One region of the Mesorhizobium sp. M0244 genome, then DNA from elsewhere that is predicted to be linked to it. Evidence: riboswitches for the same ligand, from Rfam matches in the RefSeq annotation. Region 1 holds a riboswitch; each other region holds the start of a gene.

Region 1 (7,970 bases):
CCTTATGCGGCAGCGGCGCCATGTACACAGCCGCGTCGGTGCTCGGAACTGGACGCTCCAGCGGAACCTGCAGAAGCCTATGCATTGGATAGAAACGTTTCGCACGCCGACCTGGACGGACTACCTTCGCATCAATCATCGTCTGACGGAAGTGGACAAGGAACTGGACGAGCGTGTCTTTCAGCTGCACGCGGCCGAGACCCCACCTCAAATGACACTTTCCATCGAGCGGCCGACAAGCTCGGCCCGCAAGCCCGAGCACTCAGCTTTTCGCCATCCCCGTCATTGAAGCCTGGCCGGCACAAATCTGGGGCTCAGCAATTGTTGACTGCGAGCGCGATCGATCAGCCCCGCCGTGAAGAGCCTCGACTGCCAAGCCGCCGCGAGTTGTCTATGAAACAGGACTGCAGTGGACACACTCCCCGTCCGCATCGCTCAGCACTCGCGGCATGGATCGTTTCTGGTCGGGCGGAGCCGGTCGCGCCTTTCCGGCAGGACCATCTCGTCGAGGAGTTGCGGGCCAGCCACGTTTCGGTGCGAGAGGCTTTTCGCCGCCCCCCTTGTATATACTCGGGTTTCGCTCCGCTGCGGGTTGCAACGAGCGACTTACCTCACCGCACAGAGCGGTGAGGCGAACGCCAATGATCGGCAGTCGAGCTTGGGGCTGCGCCAACACCATCAATCTCGCACGAGCAGTTACGCAATATCCTGTGTCCGCCCTTCAGAAGGCGACGAGCAATTCTATCCGGCAGGACCTGGCTTCTCTAGAGCGTGCCGGAAGCGGACAAAGGGGCGGACTAGATAAATGCGTGGGGACGGGTGGACGAAGGCGTACGATAGGATTAGACGACGTTCGCAAATCCCCCAAATCAGTCGAGAGCGCGATGAAGCAGCAGCGACCTTTTGTCGTCGAGATAAAACAGAAGCGTGGCCTGGTGAAGCGGCCAGAGTCGATCTGGGCCGGCATTGACCTGGCCGCCGTCGCGAACGATGTCGCGAAAGCGACCACGAAAGATGCGGCCGATGACGCGGTGCGGCAGCCGATTGTTCCAAGCGAAGATGTTCGTTCTCTGCCCGTGTTCACCACCGCTGAAGTAATATCCGACGCCCGGCGCTTGAGCATGCCTGACGTATCGCTTTCTGAGCCGCCAACCGTTGAGGAAGCACCGGTTCCGGATGCATCGCACGCACCGCATGGAAATCGACGAACACGCAGCAGGAAGCGATGGCAGAAAGATGTTCCTTTGCCGCGAGGTGAACGATGGAAGCGGCGCCTGCCATGGATGCTGCGCCAGAGCCGGCCTGAGCGGTAGGTCGACAGCGCCAGGATTGAAGCTGCTCTGCCGAACTGTCCACAAACGTAGGAAATCGCTTGTTTTCTGCTGGCGGAGCCTGAGACCGCAACGGCACGCGACTATCGCCGCGTGCCGAGCCTGGGTTTGAAATCTTCCTTAGGCTGCTTCGCAGATCCGGGCCGACGCAATCTTGTGGTTGGCATTTTGTCCCTCCGGCTCGCTGAGACGCTCACGTTCGGCGGCGACCACAGGGCGGCGATGGGCCGGTTGGGCATGCCGCGTACAAGCGCTCGCGCGACCAGTAGCAGGACGCGCCGAGAACACTTCGATATCCGAAATCGCGGTCAGCATCATCGGATCCCAGTTGACCAGTCGTGTATCGCGATAGATCAAGCCTTGCCTGTAGACCGTGACGAAGACTTCCAGAACGGCCTTCGACAGACCCTCGTCCATGGTGAAGCGTTCGAAGGGCAACGGGCCTGCAATTCAAGTATTTAGGTCCGGACTAGACGGCTCCGCGGCAATGCTAGGAATGTCGTCTATCCGGACAGGCTTCCCGATTAAATAGCCTTGAGCTTCATCGCAGCCGACGCGACGCAGATAGTCGAGCTGTTCGGAAGTTTCTACGCCTTCAGCTGTTACCTCAATTCGAAGCTCATGCGCCAGCTTAATCAATGATCTTACAATCGCTGCGCAGTCGGCATCAGTCAGCATATCCTGGACAAAAGATCGGTCGATCTTGAGCCGCGAAAGAGGCAGTTTGCGAAGGTAAGTGAGTGGGCGCCCTCTGACGGTTTGGATGCCCACCAACTCCTGCGGTGCCCGTCTGCGGCGAAATTCGAAGATACCGAAAACCGCAACGCTCCCTTGCGAAACCGCCGACCTAACGTGGTCCATGTTCGCTATCCGAGCGAAATCGTGACCCGTTCTGTCTGGCCCTAGTTCCGCTTCAATCTGGCCTGCGCGATGTCGAGGAAATGCTGCGATCGCGGGATCGTCGTTCCTACGAGAGCATCCGCCGATGGTGCCGAAAACATGGCCCTGATTATGCGCGCCGCATACGCCGCACGGCGCCGACGAAAGACCGTCTCGACACCTCGCGGTGGTCGAGGAAGCGTGGGATCCGGAGGCATCGCACCCATCGGCTGCAGTCAGATGGACCGCTAGAAGGAAGCGGCGGGCAGGAACATGTGCCTTTGCGACGAGGGGACGATGGAAGCGGCGCCTACCATGGGTGCTGCGCCAAAGCCGGCGTGGGCGGTAGGGCCGACTGCGTTAGGATTGAAAGCTGCCCTTTGTCGAGCCGTCAGATGACGGGCTGCGCATGGAGGATTCCGGCCGAACAACATTGTAGTTCGGATCGCACCCATACTGACAATCCACGCCGAGTTATTCCGCCACAAATCCCCAATTGACCTCCGGATAAACTCTACGCGTCGGATCACGGCGGCCGGGACAGCGAAGCAGAACTGAAAGCAAGCCCAGGTGTGATCGAGGTGACCGTCAGCGCCTGCAAGCGGCCCTTGGCCAGCGCCGATGGCTACCTGACCCGGGCGTTTCTTTCGCCTCTCATCGCAGCTTCAAGGTCCGCGGCCAGAGGGCGCCGCGCTATCGACGGTCGACGGCGACACAGTCAACACTAGCTGCTTCTGCCTGTTGGTCACCCAATCGCGCATAAAGGACAACTTGCGCAGTATTCCCTTTGGGCGCCACGAGCCGCAGAATCGTTGCGTTAAATTGCACCTTACGCATTCACAAAACCGCCCCCTTGGAGTACTGGGAGCGCAGAGAAATCTCCGGTCGCAGCCTTACCCGGTCAAAACAAGGACTCAAACCATGAATGCCCTCATCATCTGCTCCGGCGGATTGGACTCTGTTTCGCTCGCTCACAAGGTGGCGACCGAGCAGAAACTTATTGGCCTGCTTTCGTTCGATTACGGCCAAAGGCACAAAAAGGAACTCGGTTTTGCCTCTATCTGCGCCAAACGGCTGGGTGTTCCGCACCAGATCGTCGAAATCCGCGATGTCGGCCGCAAGCTGAGCGGCTCGGCGCTGACTGATAATGTGGACGTGCCCGACGGGCATTATGCCGAAGACTCCATGAGGATCACGGTGGTGCCGAATAGGAACGCCATCATGCTGGCTATCGCCTTCGGGGTTGCCGCCGCGCAGAAGGCCGATGTGGTGGCCACTGCCGTCCATGGCGGAGATCATTTCATCTATCCCGATTGCCGGCCCGCATTTGTCGATGCCTTTCAGACGATGCAGAACCATGCGCTCGCAGGCTATGCCGATATCCGCCTTTACGCTCCCTATGTGAATATGTCGAAGGCTGACATCGTCAGCGAGGGGGCAAAGTACGGTACGCCGTTCGAGGCGACTTGGTCCTGCTACAAGGGCGGCGCACGTCATTGCGGTCGCTGCGGGACATGCGTCGAACGGCGCGAAGCATTCGATCTGGCCGGCATTGCCGACCCGACAGATTATGAGGACGCAGACTTCTGGCTCCACGCCATCCAGACAAGGAGCGCGTGATGTTCCGCATTACCAAAGAATTCCACTTCTCGGCCTCGCATCAGCTCACCTCCTTGCCGCCAGATCATCAGTGCGCGCGTCTGCATGGCCACAACTATATCGTCGTGGTGGAGCTTTCAGGTGGCGAATTGAACGAACATGGCTTTGTGCGCGACTATCATGACCTCGCCGCACTGAAGCATTACATCGACGAGACGCTCGACCATCGTCACCTGAACGACGTGCTGGGGCATGACCAGGTCACGGCGGAATATCTCGCCAAACACCTCTACGACTGGTGCAAGGTGCGGCTGCCACAAACCTCCGCCCTGCGGGTGAGCGAGACGCCGAAAACTTGGGCGGAATACCGGCCATGACGTGCGTGTTGGATCCCGGAATTCGCGTGAGCGAGATTTTTGGGCCGACCATCCAGGGCGAAGGCATGCTGATCGGCTTGCCCACGGTGTTCGTAAGAACGGGCGGGTGCGATTATCGCTGTTCCTGGTGCGACAGCCTGCATGCGGTGGACAATCGCTTCCGCCATGAATGGAAGACCATGTCCACAGACGCGATCTGGCAAGAGGTCAATTTGCTTTCGGGTGGCCGACCAGTGATGGTGTCGCTCTCAGGAGGCAATCCGGCTATCCAGCCGCTCGGCGCGCTGATCGAACGCGGGCATCGTGAAGGCTACCGCTTTGCATTGGAAACCCAAGGCTCCGTGGCCAGAGACTGGTTCGCCGAGCTTGATGTCCTGGTTCTAAGCCCAAAGCCGCCATCGAGCGAAATGACGACCGATTGGACTGCGTTCGAGGCGTGCGTCGAGGCGGCGCGGGATAAGCCGCAAATCGTGCTCAAGCTCGTCGTGTTCGACGAAACAGACTACGGCTATGCCAAGGATGCCGCCGCGCGCTATCCGCAACTGCCCGTTTATCTGCAGCCTGGCAATCACACGCCGCCACGCCCTTATGGCGAAGAAGTTGATATGGACGGCATAATGAAACGCATGGAATGGCTAATAGAAACAGTGACCTGTGATAGATGGTTTGACGCGCGCGTCCTGCCGCAACTTCATGTTCTGCTCTGGGGCAACAAAAGGGGCGTCTAGCCCGCGCAGTGCTAGGGTGGCCCTGCGTCACCCCTGCATTTGGAGAAATCACGTCAATCGTAATTGAGACCCGATCAGTTCAGCACACTACAGCGCACAGCAAGTGGCACCACTGCTTAGGCGAAACCGCCTCTGACAGAAGAAGCCGGCAACAACATTGACGCCCTCATCGAGTTCACCGCTGATGTCGTCTCAGCATATGTCTCCAACAATCCGGGTGCCGGTAGGCGAGCTCCCTGCCCTGATCGGCCAAGTGCACGCAGCCCTGAAAGGCACGATCGGCAACGTTTCCGCAGAAATGCCGGACGCTCTCAAGCCTGCTGTGTCGATCAGGAAGTCGGTGACACCGAACTACCTCATCTGTCTTGACGACGGGAAGAAATTCAAATCGCTGAAGCGCCATCTGTCGACCCACTACGGGCTGACGCCGGACGACTATCGCGCCAAATGGGGTCTGCCTTCGGATTATGCCATGGTCGCGCCGAACTACGCCGCCACCCGCTCGGCCTTGGCCAAGACAATGGGTCTCGGCCGCAAACCGAACGAGCCGGAAAAGCCGGCGGCGGCAAAGTAGTCCCGCAAGAAGGCCGGAGCCTGAGTTAATCGCTCGAGGTTCCTTATGGCGCGGAGCAGCCATCGGCATAATCTGCCCGGAATATGAAAGGCGGGGTCAGCCCCGCCTTCCGTTGCAAAACAGCCGGGTTTCACAGGCAATCGCGAAGGCTTGCAGCACTGCTGACGGATCCCGGTTGGGTATCTTGCCGCGGCTGGCTAACATTAGTTGTGGGGTGGTCGACGCGGCCGTGGGAGCAGCATTGTTGGGATGTGCACGAAGCCCGCGTCGACCGAGGTCATTAGCCGCCTCGGTCTCCTATGCCGAATAAGACAGGGGGCGGAACCTGCTCAAACGCGCAATCGAACTTGTGCACGCCTATATATTTCGCACGCCTGAATTGAAAAGGAACCGTGCGTGGTCCGATTTGAATCAAACCGATGTGGTCCCTGACATTCAGTCGGTCTTTACCATTGGCTGCTAACTTTCGCGTAGCGGCAAGGTTCTGAGTACCGCGCAAGCCAAAAGGCTCGCTCCAGAAACGGAGCGGGCCTTTTTTTGCGTCATTTTGGGAAACGTACTCCAAGGATTGCTGCTGGCCTACAGGCTGGGCGAAACGGTCGAACGTGGCTGATCTGTTCGTGGACCCGCAATCGGTCCGACCTTATGCGCGACCGCCGCGGCCTCGTCAGAGTCATCGGTCGCGACTTTCCGCCCGCTTTGATTGCCCGCCGATCACCGCCGCAGCTCGAACGCACTTGACAAGATAGTTCCGGCCCGCTCAATTTGAGGTATTCACCAGGGGAGTCCCGGCAAGGGGCTGAGATACTGCTGGCTTTCGCGGCGCAGTGACCCGTTGAACCTGATCCAGTTCATACTGGCGTAGGGACGGTGCAAGCGCTTTGCGGGAGTTTACGCCCGAGGTCCTGTTTCGGCAGATCGCTAGAAGCGTCTTTTCATCCTTCCGGCACAGAACTGGGTCTCCAATGCATGAGCAAAGGAGCCTCAAGATGAATGCCCTCACCCCCGCCGTGTCGACGGGACCGCTGCCCGCCTCACGCAAGATCCACAAGTCCGGCGTCCTCTATCCGCACATCAAAGTGCCGATGCGCGAAATTGCCGTCCATCCGACGGCCGGCGAGCCGCCCGTCATCGTCTACGATCCGTCCGGCCCCTATACCGACCCGACTGTCGAAACCAGCATCGAAAGAGGTCTCGCCCGACTTCGCCAGGAATGGATCTTGGCGCGCGGCGATGTCGAGGCCTATGACGGCCGCCATGTCCGGCCCGAAGACAATGGATTTCTCACGGGCGAACGCCTAACGCCGGAGTTTCCAGTCCGTAACCGGCCGCTGAGAGCCAAGGCCGGCAAGGCGGTGACACAGCTTGCCTATGCGCGCGCCGGCATCATCACGCCAGAAATGGAGTTCGTCGCCATCCGTGAGAACCTCGGCCGCGAGATCCTGCACGGCAAGCTTGAGCGCGACGGCGAAGCCTTCGGCGCGGCGCTTCCCGATTTCGTGACGCCGGAATTCGTGCGTGACGAAGTGGCGCGCGGGCGGGCAATCATTCCCGCCAACATCAATCATCCCGAAAGTGAGCCGATGATCATCGGCCGCAATTTCCTGGTCAAGATCAATGCCAATATCGGCAACTCCGCTGTCACCTCCTCGATGGCCGAAGAGGTCGAAAAGATGGTCTGGGCGATCCGCTGGGGCGCCGATACGGTGATGGACCTGTCGACCGGCCGCAACATCCACAACATCCGCGACTGGATCGTGCGCAACTCGCCGGTGCCGATCGGCACGGTGCCGCTTTACCAGGCGCTCGAAAAGGTCGGCGGCATCGCCGAGGACCTGACCTGGGAGGTGTACCGCGACACGCTGATCGAACAGGCCGAACAGGGCGTCGACTATTTCACCATCCATGCCGGCGTGCGGCTGCATTACATCCCGCTGACCGTTGACCGGGTCACGGGTATCGTCTCGCGCGGCGGCTCGATCATGGCAAAATGGTGCCTGCACCATCACCGGGAAAGCTTCCTCTACGAGCACTTCGCGGAGATCTGCGACATCTGCCGCGCCTATGACGTCTCCTTTTCGCTCGGCGACGGCCTTCGTCCCGGCTCGATCGCCGATGCCAACGATGCGCCGCAGTTCGCCGAGCTGGAAACGCTTGGCGAGCTGACGAAGATCGCCTGGGAGAAGGATTGCCAGGTGATGATCGAGGGGCCTGGCCACGTGCCGATGCACAAGATCAAGCAGAACATGGACAAGCAGCTCGCCGTTTGCGGCGAGGCGCCGTTCTATACGCTTGGACCGCTGACGACCGACATCGCGCCGGGCTACGACCACATCACCTCAGGCATCGGTGCTGCCATGATCGGCTGGTTCGGCACCGCCATGCTCTGCTATGTCACGCCCAAGGAGCATCTCGGCCTTCCCGATCGCAACGATGTCAAGATTGGCGTGATCACCTACAAGATCGCCGCCCATGCCGCCGA
Region 2 (7,970 bases), on a different contig from region 1:
CAATATGCCAGCCCTGAGGTGGACAAGCTGCTCGAAGCCGGCGGCGTCGAATTCGTGCCGGAGAAGCGCAAGCAGGCCTACCTGAAAATCCAGGAGACCGTGCGCAACGACCTGCCTTTCCTGCCGATGTTCCAATACGCGACCGTCCGCGGACACAAGTCCGGTGTCGAAGGGGTCGAGCCGAACATCAATGTGCGCATCGACTCCTGGGACGTGGCCACCTGGTACTGGTCCTAGCTGCGGACGTGAGGCCGGGCCGGCACTGACGGCTCGGTTTCAATCGCCGACAAAGGCGCCACTGGCGCGACCCATATCCGACGGACAGCAAAAACGGAGACATCCGGCATGCTTCGCTATCTGCTGGGACGCTTCTGGCAAAGTCTCGTCCTGCTCCTGCTGGTTTCGGTGATTGGCTTTGCCGTCTTGAACCTCGCTCCAGGCGGACCGCTCTCGCAGTTCAGCCTCACGCCAGGGATGACGCAGGCCGATCTCGATCGCATCGCCTCGCAAATGGGGCTCGACCGACCTCTTCCGGTTCAGTACATCGACTGGCTGTCACACCTGCTTCGCGGTGACTGGGGACGTTCCTACCGGGACGGAAGGCCGGTGCTCGACATCATCTGGGAGCACCTTGTCGCAACATTGCTGCTGATGGGCGTATCGACCGCGATCGCCATCTCCGTCGGTACGTGGGTAGGTGTCCTTGGCGCGCTCAAGCGGTATTCGATCTTCGACTACGCGGCGACAGTCGGCGCAATGGTAGCGTTGTCGATCCCGACCTTCTGGTTTGGGTTGATCGCGATTTACATCTTCTCGCTCCGGCTCAAATGGCTGCCGGCCGGTAACATGTACACGATCGGCAATGGCTCGCTCGGCGACTACGCGATCCATCTCATCATGCCGAGCATCGTTCTTGCGCTGGTCAATGTCGCCGTGTGGAGCCGCTACATGCGCACCGCGACGCTCGACGTCATCAACCAGGATTTCGTCCGAACGGCCCGGGCCAAGGGGCTGAGTTCCCGACGCGTGTTGATCCGCCATATCCTCGGAAACGCCCTGCTGCCGATGATCACGCTGCTGGGACTGCAACTGCCGACAATACTGGGTGGCGCCCTGGTGACGGAAACTGTCTTTACCTGGCCCGGCATGGGGCGGCTGTTCCTCGATAGTCTCGGTTACAGCGACTACCCCGTGGTGATGGGCCTGTTGATGATGTCCGCGGTCCTCGTCCTGGTCGGCAATCTGGCCGCGGACCTCACCGTCGCGTTCGTCGATCCGCGCATTCGATTGAGCTGAGGAACGAAGCGATGACCCAGTCGGATTTCCTTGTCCCCACCCACGCCAGGCAACGCTGGTGGCATAGCCGCAGCGTGCGCCGATTTGCCCGTCATCGACTGGCGATGTTCGGCCTGGTGATGATCATCGTTCTGGTGCTGGCCTGCGTCTTCGGACCCTTGCTGCTGCCCTTTGACGATCTCTACATCGACCTGCGTGGCCGGTTCTCGCCGCCGTTCACGGGCTATCATTTCTTCGGCACCGATCCGCTTGGCCGCGACATCGCGGCGCGCCTCTTCATGGCCGGCCGCATTTCGCTCCTGGTCGGCTTCGCCGCGATGATCATCAGCACGGTCTTCGGAACCGTGCTCGGGATCGCCGCCGGCTTCTTCGGCGGCCGCATCGGCACGGTACTGATGCGTTTCGTCGACGCGATGCTGTCCTTTCCCAACATCTTCCTGCTGCTGGCGATGGCGGCCTTCATCAAGCCGAGCCCGATCATGATCACCCTGATCATCGCGGCAACGAGCTGGATGGAAATCGCGCGCATCGTGGAGGCGGAAGTGCGTTCGTTGCGCGAACGCGACTTCGTCGTCGCCGCCCGCATGCTCGGGCTCAGCAACAGCCACATCATGTTTCGCGAGCTGTTGCCCAATGCGATCGGTCCGATCATCGTCGCGGCCACGCTTACCGTTGCCCGCGCCATCCTTCTGGAAGCCTATGTCAGCTTTCTCGGCTACGGCATCCAGCCTCCGCTGCCGAGTTGGGGCAACATGCTGAACGGCGCCCAGCAATATCTCGACAGCGCGCCGTGGCTGGCAATCGTTCCTGGTGCCGCAATCACACTGGCGGTCACCAGTTTCAACTTCATCGGCGACGGATTGCGCGATGCGCTCGACGCACGAAGCGACATGCTGTGAGGCCGCCCGGAATGGCAAGGTTTTCGCCGTTTGAAGTCTCGCTCTGGTATGCGACCGCGCCGCCGGCGCCAGAGACCAGCCCTCTGCAAGGACGCAGGCGGGCGGACGTCTGCATCGTCGGCGGCGGCTACACCGGGTTGACCACCGCACTCGATCTCGCCCGTGACGGCATAGACGTCGTTCTGCTCGAAGCCCAGGAGATCGGGTTCGGCGGCTCGGGCCGCAATGCCGGCCACTGTACGCCAACCTTCACCCATTACAGCCTGCCCGAACTGCGTGCCATGCTGGGCGAGCCGTGGGCCGAACGGCTGATCGCCCGGCAGACAGGGGCAAACAAACAAGTCGCTGGGATGATCGAGCGCTATGGCATCGATTGCGAATGGCAACAGAACGGCTACGTCATGGGCGCGCTTACGCCAGGCGCTGTCGCCAAGCTCGAGGCAAAGGCGCAGCAATACAATGCCGTCGGCGCCAAGACGCGGGTGCTCGACAGGCAGGCGAGCGAGGAGATGACCGGCAGCCCGCGATATTATGGCGGCTGGTTTCATTCCGAGGCCGGTCACCTCAATCCATTGGGATATGCAAGAGGCCTAGCACGTGCCGTCATGGAGGAAGGTGGCACAATCCACACTGGGTCGCCGGTCCGCGATGTCGTGCGACCGGATGGTGCCTGGGCAGTGCACGCAGGCGAAGGAACCGTCGTCGCCGACAAGGTCATCTTTGCGACCGGCGCCTACACCGTCGACGGATGGCCCGGCCTCGACCGGACCTACAGGATCCAGAGGGTGTTTGTCGCCGCCACCCAACCGCTGACCGCCAGCGAACGCCAAACCATCCTGCCGCGCGACACGACGATGCATGACGGCCGCGGCGACATCTTTGTCTACAAGTACAACGCCGAGGGACGGATCGTCGCCTCGATGTTCCCGATGGGCCGGCGCGGCCGGGACCTGGCCTTTACGCATCGCCTCATGTCCGACCGCCTGCGCTGGCTCCATCCGCAGCTCAGCAGCGACTTGAGATGGGAGTATTTCTGGTTCGGCGAGTTGGACATGCAGAAGCGCACCATCCCGAGATTCTATCAACTCGCGCCGGGCGTCGTCGCGTTGACGGGGCTATCCGGTCGCGGCGTGCCTACCGGAAGCATGCTCGGCGGCATACTCGGCGAATGGGCGAAGGGCGTTCCTGAAAAAGACCTTTCGCTGAAACTCGAACCGCTCCGGCGGGCACCCTTCTTCATGTCGTTCGCTCCGGCCGCGATGTTACGATACTATCGCGTCTCGGACTGGCTGCGGGCAAAGGCTAGCGGGTCTCAACTCCCACCCCACGCCTAGCCAGGATCGAATGGAAGATTTCGCGACGCCTTCGGACCTGAGTCTGGCACTGGCAGACAAGGGTATGCGCTCCTCGATCCGTCAAAAATTTGCGCCAAATCCGCTCGATTTCAGCGACTATCGGCATCGATCGGTCGGCTTTCGATAGCGCCGCGACGAATCGCGACCCGCTTGGCGCCGGAGAAAGACCGTCAACCAAGACCGAGCGGTCCGTTTGATTGCGACCGACATCCGCTCACCGCCGTGGCGTGCCTCACTTGCCGTACGACGCAAGGAACACGTGCACGCCGGCTGCGGCGTGTCGTCGAAGCTCCGCTGGCTTTGGAATCGCCTCGTCACCCAACAGCATGGCGCTGCTCAATGGCTCGCCCATAATCAACCAATTGAACTGGGAAGCAGCGGCAGCTGGATCATCGATCGCAATTAGGCCGCGCTCGGCCAAGCGCTCGAACAGCACTGCCATCGCCGCTATTGCGCGCCTGGGTCCGCCCTCAAAGAGCGCCCTCGCCAGTTCAGGGAAACGGCCGACCTCGCCGATCACCAGGCGACGCAGTTGCATGACGCGCGGCGTGAGCACAAGGCGGCCGGCAACGCAGCGCGCGCTCGGCTTCCCCTTGCATGCCGCCAATCCGCGTGTTAAATACTGAACCACATGGTTCAGTATTTCCGGCCCCGCCTCGATGCCTCGTTCGCCGCGCTCTCGGACGCCAACCGACGCGGCGTTCTGGAGCAACTCGGGCGTGCAGACGCTTCGATCACGGACCTTGCCGAGAAGTTCCACATGACCCTCACGGGCATGAAGAAGCATGTCAGCGTCTTGGAGCAGGCGGGGCTCGTCACCACGGAGAAGGTCGGGCGCGTGCGGACCTGCAAGCTCGGCCTGCGCGGACTGGAGGAAGAGGCGGCATGGATCGAGAGGTACCGCCAGCTCTGGGACGCACGCTTCGACGAGTTGGACAAGGTTGTCGAGGAATTGAAACGGAAGGAGAAAGTCGATGGACGAAAGAAGAGATAGTGAGCCCACCCCCATGAAGAACCGCACGACGGTGGAACGCAAGTCCGAGCGTGAGCTCGTCGTTACGCGAACCTTTAACGGCCCGGCGCGCATCGTGTTCGAGGCGTGGACCAAGCCCGAGCTGTTCAAGCAGTGGTGGGCGCCGAAGTCGATGGGCATGTTCCTGCGTTCCTGCGAGATGGATGTTCGTGTCGGGGGCAGGTACCGTTTGGTGTTCGGCCACGATGGCTCAAACCCTGACGAGTTCTTCGGTAGGTATATCGAAGTGACACCGCACTCGCGCCTCGTCTGGACCAATGACGAAGGTGGTGACGGTGGACCCGTCACCACGGTGACCTTCGAGGAAAAAGGTGGCAAGACGCTGCTGGTCATGCACGAACTCTATCCCTCGAAGGAAGCTCTCGACGCTGCCGGCACCGGGGCGGCGGATGCGATGGGCGAGACGTTCGAGCAACTGGACGAGCTTCTCGTCACGCTGGGCGCGAGCGTGGGGCGGTCATGAAGTCGTCGATCTCGCGGTCGGCCGCCTGGCTCTTCACTACGCGGAAGAGAACCCCGACGAGGTCGTCGCCGCCCTCTGCGGACCTACGAGACCATCATCAACCCCATTGGCAACACGACCAACCGAGGTTGGTCTCGTCGTGCGCGTCCGACTCGATCGTCGGCGCTATCCCATCGGCAAGAATATCTCAAAGAAGGAACTGCGAGAACTGAAGGTCGAGTGCGAAGAGTTTCACGGCGAGTGGGACTACGTCATCAGATCGCGCATGGAACGCCGGATTTGATCATGGCGCAAATTCCCTTGTTAGTACCGTTGGCGTTGGTCGTGCGCGTGATTGGAAAATTGACATTGCGCTATCGCGATGCTCGACGCCCCGTAGAGGCAACGTGTTCCCGCTTACGACGTCCTCGTCCTGAATGCGTCCATAGAGTTGATCATGACATCATCGAGTGACCTTGAGCCGATCGGCTCTTACAAACGTCGTGAGGCTGAGACCGTACGCCCCGATTCTCCGGCTGATACGGCTGACTATCCGTGTCATTCGCATGCTATCGATCACAAGACTACGCAACGCTATCCAAATCTATCCGACGCTATCCCCGTCATTCCCACTCGATTGTTTCAACCCATGATAACCCATTGATCTCGCGAAGCAATTTGTTTGCGCTCTGCGCAGCTGCCGTCAGGCATAACCGTCAAAAATTTGGTTTTTGATTGACGAATTTCGGCTGCCCGAGGGAATCCATCTATCGCCTACTATCGGCGTTTTCGGCAGACCGACGGACTCCTCCCCAGTACGGTACACTCGCAGAAAGTACCGTCCGCGCGGTATATTCAGGGACTTGTCCCGACGCCTGCGCGAGCTTTTCTGCCCGGTTTGATCGCCCGACGATCACCGCCGCGGCCCGAATGCGCTTGACAAGATAGCGCTGGCCAGCTCAATTTCGATGCATTCACCAGGGGAGTCCCGGCAAGGGGCTGAGATACTGCTGGCTTTCGCGGCGCAGTGACCCGTTGAACCTGATCCAGTTCATACTGGCGTAGGGACGGTGCAAGCGCTTTGCGGGAGTTCGTGCCCGAGGTCCTGTTTCGAGCAGGTCGACCAAAGCGTCTTTTCATCCTTCCGGCACAGAACTGGGTCTCCAATGCATGAGCAAAGGAGCCTCAAGATGAATGCCCTCACCCCCGCGGTGTCGACGGGACCGCTGCCCGCCTCTCGGAAAATCCACAAGTCCGGCGTCCTCCATCCGCAGATCAGGGTGCCGATGCGCGAAATCTCCGTCCATCCGACGGCGGGCGAACCGCCTGTCGCCGTCTACGATCCGTCCGGCCCCTATACCGACCCGACTGTCGAAACCGACATCGAAAAAGGCCTCGCCCGACTTCGCCACGAATGGATTTTGGCGCGTGGCGATGTCGAAGCCTATGACGGCCGCCATGTCCGGCCGGAAGACAATGGATTCGCCGCTGGCGAGCGCCTGACGCCGGAATTTCCCGTTCGCAACCGGCCGCTCAGGGCCAGATCAGGCAAGGTGGTGACCCAGCTTGCCTATGCGCGCGCCGGCATCATCACGCCCGAAATGGAGTTCGTCGCCATCCGCGAGAACCTTGGTCGCGAGATCCTGCACGGCAAGCTTGAGCGCGACGGCGAGGCTTTCGGCGCGGCGATCCCCGACTTCGTCACGCCGGAGTTCGTGCGCGACGAGGTGGCGCGCGGGCGGGCAATCATTCCCGCCAACATTAACCACCCAGAGAGCGAGCCGATGATCATCGGCCGCAATTTCCTGGTCAAGATCAATGCCAATATCGGCAACTCCGCTGTCACCTCGTCGATGGCCGAAGAGGTCGAAAAGATGGTCTGGGCGGTCCGCTGGGGCGCCGATACAGTGATGGACCTGTCGACCGGCCGCAACATCCACAACATCCGCGACTGGATCGTGCGCAATTCACCGGTGCCGATCGGCACGGTGCCGCTTTACCAGGCACTCGAAAAGGTCGGCGGCATCGCCGAGGACCTGACCTGGGAGGTCTACCGCGACACGCTGATCGAACAGGCCGAACAGGGCGTCGACTATTTCACCATCCATGCCGGCGTGCGGCTGCACTACATCCCGCTGACCGTTGACCGGGTCACAGGCATCGTCTCGCGCGGTGGCTCGATCATGGCCAAATGGTGCCTGCACCATCACCGGGAAAGCTTCCTTTACGAGCATTTCGCGGAGATCTGCGACATCTGCCGCGCCTATGACGTGTCCTTCTCGCTCGGCGACGGTCTTCGTCCCGGCTCGATCGCCGACGCCAATGACGCAGCACAATTCGCCGAGCTGGAAACGCTCGGCGAGCTGACGAAGATCGCCTGGGCGAAGGATTGCCAGGTGATGATCGAGGGCCCTGGCCACGTGCCGATGCACAAGATCAAGGCGAACATGGACAAGCAGCTCGCTGTCTGTGGCGAGGCGCCGTTCTACACGCTGGGGCCGCTGACGACCGACATCGCGCCGGGCTACGACCACATCACCTCAGGCATCGGTGCTGCCATGATCGGCTGGTTCGGCACCGCCATGCTCTGCTACGTCACGCCCAAGGAGCATCTCGGCCTTCCCGATCGCAACGATGTCAAGACCGGCGTGATCACCTACAAGATCGCCGCCCACGCCGCCGACCTGGCGAAGGGTCATCCGGCGGCGAAAATCAGGGATGATGCCCTTTCCCGCGCGCGCTTCGAGTTCCGCTGGGAGGACCAGTTCAACCTGTCGCTCGACCCCGAAACCGCGCGGTCCTTTCACGACCAGACCTTGCCCAAGGAGGCGCACAAGCTGGCGCATTTCTGCTCGATGTGCGGACCGAAATTCTGTTCCATGCGCATCTCCCACGACATCCGTGCCGAGGCGCAGAAAGAGGGCATGGCGGCGATGGCGGCGAAA
Region 3 (7,970 bases), on a different contig from region 1:
ACCGCGAAGTGTCGGCGGCTCTCGGGGTTTCCGAGGCCGATGTGGCGATGATGGATTCCCGCCTTTCGGCACCCGACAGCTCGCTCAACACGCCGCTTGCCGAGGATGCGGGCGCAACCGAGCGGATGGAGTTCCTGGTTTCGGATGATCCGCTGCCCGACGAGGTCGTCGGCGACACGATCGATGTCGAACGCCGCTCTGTCTGGCTGAAGACGGCGCTCGGCGCGCTCAATGCGCGAGAACTCAGGATTATCGAGGAGCGCCGGCTGAGCGACGAGGGCGCGACGCTCGAAGCACTCGGCGAGACGCTCGGCATCTCCAAGGAACGTGTCCGCCAGATCGAGGCGCGCGCCATGGAAAAACTCAAGGCGGCGCTGGTGAAGCAGAATCCGGAATTTCTCGCAGCCTGAAAATCGCGTCGGCTGCTATTTGTCCGTGACGATCTTGACCTTGTCGCCGGCCGAGACGGCGGCACCCGGTGACAGCGCATTGAGCACCCTGAACAAATCCAGCTTGCGGTCGACGCCGACCATCTGTGCGGCCAGGGAGCCCATTGTCTGGCCGGGCTGCACCGTGACGATGCGGATACGCAGCGGCTTCAACGCCGCCTTCTCGGCAGCACTCAGGATACGGAACGAGCCGCTGACCGAGCGCGCCACCGTGCTCAGCGAAGTGCTGGCCGAAGGTGCCGCGGTCAGCAAGCGGTAGACCTGGCCGCCGGCGCGGATCACCGCAATATCGAATTGCCAGCCATCGGCGCCGGCATGCGCGGTCGCCGCTTCGTTGCCGTTGATCGTCTCCTGGCGCACGCTGCTGTCGTCGAGGCCGGCAACCCAACCGCTGCGGATGTAGTCGGTCAGCGAGCGGCCCTTGTCGATCGAAACACCGTCGAAGCGGATCGCCATGTCGCCCGGGCCGGTCGCCGTCACCGCCGCTGCCGAATTGTCGATGATGAAGCCGTTGGGCACCGAGAACGACACGCCGAGGCCAGGATGCAGGAAGGTTTCGCCGCGCACATAGCCTTCCTCCGGTGTGTCGCCGTAAAGCAGCCCGTCTACGCCGGAAAGGAATGAATCGCGGTCGCGCGACCCGACACCGGGCGCGCCGAACTGGCGGGCGTGACGCTGCGCGAGATCGATACGCTGCGGCGTATTGGGGTGCGTCGCCAGGAAGTCGAGGCTGGCGTCGGTGGCGCCGCTGATCGAGCGGAAATCGGTATAGGCCGACATCGACTGCAGGAAGCGGCCGGCGGCGTAGGGATCGAAACCGGCTTCGCCGATCGATTTGATGCCGATGGCGTCGGCCTCCAACTCCTGATTGCGCGAGAACTGGGCCAGCCTCAACTTGCCGCGGATCAGCGCCGCCTTGGCCGTCGGGTTGTCGCCGAGCACATCCGAAACCACCTTGGTCGCCAAGCCCTCTTCGGCTTCCAGCTGCTGGCGCTGCAGGCCGTGATTGGCCGTAACGTGGCCCATCTCATGCGCAATGACGGCGGCAAGCTCGGCTGAATCGTTGGCCAACGCCAGCAGTCCGCGGGTGATGTAGAGATAGCCGCCCGGCAGCGCGAAGGCATTGACGTTGGGCGAGTTGAGGATGGTGATGCGGTAGGTCTGGGTCGGGTTGGCCGACACCACGGTCAGTCTGCCGACGATCTTGGCCACCATGCGCTCGAGCTTGGGGTCGGAATATTCTCCGCCATAGGTGGCGAGGATGCGCGGGTGCTGCGCCTTCGCCAGTTGGGCGAGCTTGCCGTTGGCGGCGACGTTGTCGACCGTGATCGGCTTGTCTGAGGGCTGAAAGCCTGATTCCTGCACGTCGGGAGGCGTGAACATCTGGCAGCTTGCCAGCGCCACGGCAAGACCGGCCAGCGCCAGAAAGCGCGCCAGCGGTTTCACCCTCCGATTGTCGATGCCGGTCGGCAGATCGGCTTCCTTTCAAGTCCTGGCACGTGACCGCGAAAATCGGGCGCGATTTCCGGAAAGCATCACGCGCAAAATCAAGTGCTACGGCGTCCTTCGTGCGTCCGACAGATACGAGGCAGCAAGGGCAAATCACGGTCTAAGCCGGACCAACTCCTGGCGGACCTAGCCACACTACCTCGACCATGGCAAGCAAGCGCCGCTTCGCCTTCCGCCGGTTTGACCATAAATTATGTCCGCTTCCGGGCAACATCTCGTGATCCAGCCGCAAACGGACCCGAGCCGATATAGCGTCGGAATGCCTCCGGTCCAGCCCCGACGAAAAAATCGGCGGCGGTGCCCGTCGCGGCAACCGTGCCACCATCCAGGAAAACCATGTTTCGGCCGATACGGCGCGCATCGTCCGGCTGGTGCGTGACGAATAGCACCGTCATGCGCTGCTCCGAATGGACGTCGGCCACCAGGTCGAGCATGTCGTCGCGCAGTGCCGGTCCGAGCGAAGCGAACGGCTCGTCGAGCAACAACACCGGCCGGTCGCGCACTAGGACCCGGGCGAGCGCGACGCGCTGCCGCTCGCCGCCCGAGAGTTCGCGCGGCAGCCGGCTTTCCTTGCCGGCAAGGCCGACGCGCTTCAGCGCTGCGGCGATTGCGGCGCGATCGGCGTCGTTCAGCCTGAGCGAAGGCGAGCGGCCGAGCCCGACATTCTGCTCGAGGGAAAGATGGGCAAACAAGTTGTTTTCCTGAAATACCATCGACACCGGCCGCTCTGAAGGCGGCGCAGTGCTGACGTCGGCGCCGCCGATCAGCACGCGGCCCGACCGCGGCACCTCGAAACCGGCCACCAGATTGAGCAGCGTCGACTTTCCCGAACCGCTCGGCCCCATGATGGCGGTGATTTCCGACGCCGGGAAATCGACGTCGAATATAAGCGGCGTTTCACCATAGCTGAACGAGACATTGTCGAGCCGCACGGCCGCGCTTTTTTCCACCGAAATGGACCGTTCCGGGCTGATCGGCATCATGATTTCTCTCTCCTTCCCAGCCAGTCCGCGGTCAGCACCAGTGCCAGGCAGACAAGGCCGAGCAGCAGCGCCAGCCCGGCCGCATCCTCGGTGCGGTAGCTGCCCATGCGCGCCAGCAGCAGATAGGGCAAGGTCTGCACGGAATCGCTGCCGAACAGCGCAATGACGCCGAGATCGCCGAGCGACAGCGCCATGGCGAAAGCGAAGCCGGTGGCGAGCGGCCGCCGCAGCGACGGCCAGTCGACCAGCCGCAACCGGTTCCAGCCCGAGATGCCAAGCTGTGCACAGAGCCGTTCGTGGCGTTCGCTCGCCGCGTCATAGGCAGGGCGGATAGCGCGGATGGCGAACGGCATCGCCATCACCGCATTGACCGCAACCACCATGACAGGGGCGATCGCAAAGACATCGCTGACGGTGCGCAGGAGCAGGAACCAGCCGGCACCGATGACAATGGGCGGCACCACCAGGACGAACCCCGCACCGGTGTCGGCCAGATGTTCGAGCAGCGTCCGCCTGCCGGTCCGCCGGGTGAGTGCCAGCGCCCGGCGCGCCATGACCAGCGACAGCGACAACGCCAAGGAGAGCAGCGCCGATAAGAGGGAGAGCATGGCACTGGTCGCCGTCGCTTGCCGCACCGCGCTCTCGCCGGCCAGGCGGCCGAGATCGGCGCCAAGCCCGGCCGCCAGCGTGGCCGCCATCGGCCCGGCGACGAACAGCAGTGCCAGCCCGATCACCAGCGCGTTCAGCACGGTCTCGGCCGCACCAGCTGAAAAATACCGGCGCGGCGCAACCGGCAGATTGGCGTCGCCGGTCATATTGGCGCCAAGCCGCGTCAATGCCAGCACCACGACAAAGGTCAGGGCAATTTGCAGCAAGGTCAGCGTCACCGCCCGCGCCGGGTCGAAGTCGAAACGCAGCGCCTGGTAGATAGCAACCTCCAGCGTCGTCGCACGCGGCCCGCCACCCAGCGTAAGCACGATGGTGAAGGAGGTGATGCAGAGCATGAAGACGAGCCCGGCGATGCCCGGCAGGGCCGCACGCAGCGTTGGCCATTCGATCAGCCGGAAGGCCGGCGCCGCGCCCATGCCAAGCTGGCTCGCCAGCCGCCATTGGTCGGCCGGCACCGTCTGCAACGCTTCCAGGAACAGCCGCGTTGCCAGCGGCAGGTTGAAGAAGACATGGGCGACGAGAATGCCCGACAGACCATAGATGCCGGGCCAGCTCTGGCCGCCAATCGCGCCGAGCATGCCGGCGAAAAACCCAGCGCGGCCATAGAGTGCCAAGACGCCGAGTGCGGCAACAATGGCCGGCAGCGCCAGCGGCACGGCGAAAAGCTGCAGGATAAAGCCTCGCCCGAAAAACTGTGGATGCCGCGACAGGGCACGCGCGACGAACAGCGCTGGTGCGACGGAGAGCAGGGTCGACAACAGAGCCTGCCAGAGCGTGAAACGGGTGACCCGGAAGAGATAGGAATCGAAAGCCGAGACAGCACCGGAAGGGTCGCGTGCGGCTTCCAGGACGAGCCCTGCGAAGGCGCCGCCGATCAGCAGCGCGATGGCGGCGAGCGCGACTGTGCCAGCGGTGACGCGGGAGTCCGATGATGACGCGCGTTGCACGCTAGACCGCCAGATTCGAGATTCTTAGCGAGGACGGCGTTCCTTCGCGCCCCCCTCTGTCCTGCCGGACATCTCCCCCACTTGGGGGGAGATCGGCAGCGTCCGCGCCTCGCTCAGTCCTGCAACGTTGGAGATTGGCGAAAGCCGAAATGACGGCCAATCTCCCCCCTCGTGGGGGAGATGCCAAGCTTTGGCAAAGAGGGCAGGACAGAGGGGGGCGCCGTAGAGCGAACATCTTCGTCGGTGAAAGCCTACTTGCTCATCACCGCCAGCCACTCGTCGACCCAAGCCTTGCGATTTGCCGCCACCTCCTCCGAGCTGAACAGCAAGGTTTTGGTCGGTTTGACGAGCTTGTCGAAAGCCGGGTTGAGCGGCTTGTCGGTCTTGCCGGCCGGGAACATCCAGTTGGTCTCGGGAATGACGTCCTGGAATTTCGGCCCGGTCATGAAGGCCATGAACTTTTCCGCCAGCGGATTCTTCGCGCCCTTGGTGGTGATCCCAGCGACCTCGATCTGCAGATATTCGCCTTCCTCGAAGGACGCCGCCTGGTAGCGCTCGGTGTTTTCGGCAACCATGTGATAGGCCGGCGAGGTGGTGTAGGACAGCACCATCGGCGCCTCGCCCTTGGTGAACAGGCCGTAGGCCTCGCTCCAGCCCGGCGTTACCGTGAGCACCTTTGCCCTGAGCTTGGCCCAGGCTTCCGGCGCCTTGTCGCCATAGACCGACTTGACCCACAACAGCAGGCCAAGGCCCGGCGTCGAGGTGCGCGGATCCTGGATGACGATCTTGTCGCCGGCATCGCCCTCGACCAATTCCCTGAGGCTCTTCGGCGGGCTCTTCAGTTTTTCGGTATCGTAGACGACGGCGAAATAGCCATAGTCGAACGGCACGAAAATACCGTCGCTCCAGCCGCCCGGCACGCTGACGTCCGACACGGCGCCATGCGGCGAAAACAGGCCGGTTGCCTTGGCATCTGCGGTCAAATTGGTATCGAGGCCAAGCACGATATCGGCTTTGGTCGCGGCGCCTTCCAGCTTCACACGGTTGAGCAGCGCGACGCCGTCGGCGACCGAGACGAATTCGACGACGCAGCCGCACTCGGCCTCGAAAGCCTTCTTCACCGCCGGTCCCGGACCCCAATCGGCGGTGAAGCTTTCATAGGTATAGACGGTCAGCTTATCCTGTGCCGATGCCTGCCCTGGCAGGGCGAGCGCGGATGCTGCAAGCAGGACAATCGAGACAAGAGAGTGGAAAAAACTGCGCATCGGCGCCTCCTTCGTTCGCGTTGAAAGGAATTGAGGCGTCGGGCTGTCCGAAACGTCTAATCCCTCCGCCGGTACAAACCGGATCAGGTTCAGCGGGTTGGCAGTCTTGCCTCTCAGCCGGTCCGCGAAGATCGCGTCCGGCACCCCGTTAGAGCGTTTCGACACATAGGCCCGGCCGAAGTGCCGCGCAAGCGGAAGTTTGCCGGGCATCCAAAGCGCGGCCTTCCGTTTCGTCTGCCGTTTCATCTTCCGTTTCCGGGGCAGGGCTGGTAAGGGCCACGAGATATGAGCACATTCACCATCCTGCTTGGCGGCGATCTCATCCGCACGCCGCTGCTCGACCGCCAGGTCGCCGGCACGCGCGTCATTGCCGCCGATGCCGGCATCGGCCATGCCCGTATGCTGGGCCTGAGGCCGGAACTCTGGGTCGGCGATTTCGATTCCGTGCCTGCCGATTTGCCGGAGGATCTGGCCGCCGTGCCACGGCAGGTGTTTCCCGCTGAAAAGGACAAGACCGACGGTGAACTCGCTATCGCCGCCGCGCTCGAACGCGGTGCGACCAGCCTTGTGCTCGCAGGCGCCTTCGGCGGCAAACGCACCGACCACATCTTCCTGCATCTGGCGCTGAGCGTCCGGCTGGCGGAAGGCGGAACGGAAGTGCTTTTGACCAGCGGCGCACAGGAAGGCATTCCTTTGCTGCCTGGAAAGACCGGCTTCGACTATGTCGACGGCACGCTGTTTTCGGTGCTCGGCTTTTCGGATCTCGCCGGCCTGACAGTCACCGGCGCCAAATGGCCGCTCGACGATGTCGAGGTTGCGTTCGGCTCGTCGCTAACCATTTCCAACGAGGTCAAGGGCCGGCTCGAAATCGCGCTGGCCAGCGGCCGCGCGCTGCTGCTCGCGCATCCCTACCCTCTTCCGGAAAGCTGAGCCCAGAAAGCTGACATGGCGCCGCCGCTTCTCAATCTCGACGGGATAAAGCTGACCTTTGGCGGCACGCCGCTGCTCGACGGTGCCGCCCTGACGGCCTCAGTTGGCGACAAGATCGCCCTGGTCGGCCGCAACGGCTCTGGCAAGTCGACGCTCCTCAAGATCGCCGCCGGGCTGATCGAACCACAGGACGGCGAAGTCTTCCGCCAGCCATCGGCGACCGTGCGCTACTTGCCGCAGATGCCCGACATGGACGGCTTTGCGACTGTCCGCGCCTATGTCGAGGCGGGGCTCGGGCCGGCCGACGATCCTTACCGCGCCACCTATCTGATGGAGCATCTCGGCCTATCCGGCGAGGAACGGCCGAACGATCTCTCCGGCGGCGAGGCGAGGCGCGCCGCGCTCGCCCGCGTCATGGCGCCGGAGCCCGACATTCTCCTCCTCGATGAACCGACCAATCACCTTGACCTTTCGGTTATCGAATGGCTGGAGGAGGAGCTTGCCCGCACCTCCTCGGCACTGGTCGTCATCTCGCATGACCGGCGTTTTCTCGAACGCGTGTCGCGCGCCACAATTTGGCTCGACCGCGGCCAGACCCGCCGTCTCGACAAGGGCTTTGCCTATTTCGAGGAATGGCGCGACATCGTGCTGGAGGAGGAAGAGCGCGAGCAGCACAAGCTCGGCCGCCAGATCGTGCGCGAGGAGCACTGGCTGCGCTATGGCGTGACGGCAAGGCGCAAGCGCAACATGCGCCGGCTCGGTGAGTTGCAGACCATGCGCCAGCGCTTTCGCGGCCATCGCGGCGCCGAGGGTGCGGCGACGATGATAGCCAGCGACGCCGCCGAATCCGGCAAACTGGTGATCGAAGCCAAGAACATCGAGAAGAGCTTTGGCGATCTGACCGTGGTCAGGGGATTTTCGACCCGCATCCAGCGCGGCGATCGCGTCGGCCTGGTCGGGCCGAACGGCGCCGGCAAGACGACGCTATTGAAGATGCTGACCGGCGAATTGAAGCCGGACGCAGGCACGGTGCGGCTCGGCACCAATCTGGAGATCGCCACGCTCGACCAGAAGCGCGAAGCCGTCGACCCGCAGGAGACGCTGGCGCAGTATCTGACCGACGGGCGCGGCGAGAACCTCGTCATCAATGGCGAGCAGCGGCATGTCGTGTCCTACATGAAGGACTTCCTGTTCAAGCCGGAACAGGCGCGCACGCCG

The links. A riboswitch is a leader RNA that binds a small molecule or an ion and turns the genes downstream of it on or off. The one in region 1 is predicted to bind thiamine pyrophosphate.
Region 2: it holds a riboswitch for thiamine pyrophosphate, as region 1 does, so the genes downstream of both, thiC (phosphomethylpyrimidine synthase ThiC) here and thiC (phosphomethylpyrimidine synthase ThiC) in region 1, are expected to answer to the same signal.
Region 3: it holds a riboswitch for thiamine pyrophosphate, as region 1 does, so the genes downstream of both, thiB (thiamine ABC transporter substrate binding subunit) here and thiC (phosphomethylpyrimidine synthase ThiC) in region 1, are expected to answer to the same signal.

What each region holds. Positions count from the first base shown of each region.
Region 1 covers NZ_JAMYSE010000048.1:298-8,267, reverse strand. The annotation lists gene NKJ08_RS24190 (MFS transporter) at 1-289, shown strand, start outside; gene NKJ08_RS24180 (hypothetical protein) at 885-1,313, shown strand; partial or broken gene NKJ08_RS24175 (class I tRNA ligase family protein) at 1,611-1,760, opposite strand; gene NKJ08_RS24170 (EAL domain-containing protein) at 1,782-2,192, opposite strand; gene queC (7-cyano-7-deazaguanine synthase QueC) at 3,132-3,830, shown strand; gene queD (6-carboxytetrahydropterin synthase QueD) at 3,830-4,186, shown strand; gene queE (7-carboxy-7-deazaguanine synthase QueE) at 4,183-4,914, shown strand; partial or broken gene NKJ08_RS24150 (Ros/MucR family transcriptional regulator) at 5,047-5,488, shown strand; TPP riboswitch at 6,258-6,374, shown strand; partial or broken gene thiC (phosphomethylpyrimidine synthase ThiC) at 6,478-7,970, shown strand, end outside.
Region 2 covers NZ_JAMYSE010000010.1:122,610-130,579, forward strand. The annotation lists gene NKJ08_RS10635 (peptide ABC transporter substrate-binding protein) at 1-237, shown strand, start outside; gene NKJ08_RS10640 (ABC transporter permease) at 346-1,296, shown strand; gene NKJ08_RS10645 (ABC transporter permease) at 1,308-2,195, shown strand; gene NKJ08_RS10650 (NAD(P)/FAD-dependent oxidoreductase) at 2,207-3,529, shown strand; gene NKJ08_RS10655 (TetR/AcrR family transcriptional regulator C-terminal domain-containing protein) at 3,783-4,262, opposite strand; gene NKJ08_RS10660 (ArsR/SmtB family transcription factor) at 4,182-4,544, shown strand; gene NKJ08_RS10665 (SRPBCC family protein) at 4,525-5,046, shown strand; gene NKJ08_RS10670 (ISAzo13-like element transposase-related protein) at 4,973-5,329, shown strand; TPP riboswitch at 5,995-6,111, shown strand; partial or broken gene thiC (phosphomethylpyrimidine synthase ThiC) at 6,216-7,970, shown strand, end outside.
Region 3 covers NZ_JAMYSE010000002.1:40,937-48,906, reverse strand. The annotation lists gene NKJ08_RS02475 (RNA polymerase factor sigma-32) at 1-410, shown strand, start outside; gene NKJ08_RS02470 (M48 family metalloprotease) at 426-1,895, opposite strand; gene thiQ (thiamine ABC transporter ATP-binding protein) at 2,150-2,941, opposite strand; gene thiP (thiamine/thiamine pyrophosphate ABC transporter permease) at 2,938-4,557, opposite strand; gene thiB (thiamine ABC transporter substrate binding subunit) at 4,809-5,822, opposite strand; TPP riboswitch at 5,866-5,980, opposite strand; gene NKJ08_RS02450 (thiamine diphosphokinase) at 6,108-6,752, shown strand; gene NKJ08_RS02445 (ABC-F family ATP-binding cassette domain-containing protein) at 6,768-7,970, shown strand, end outside.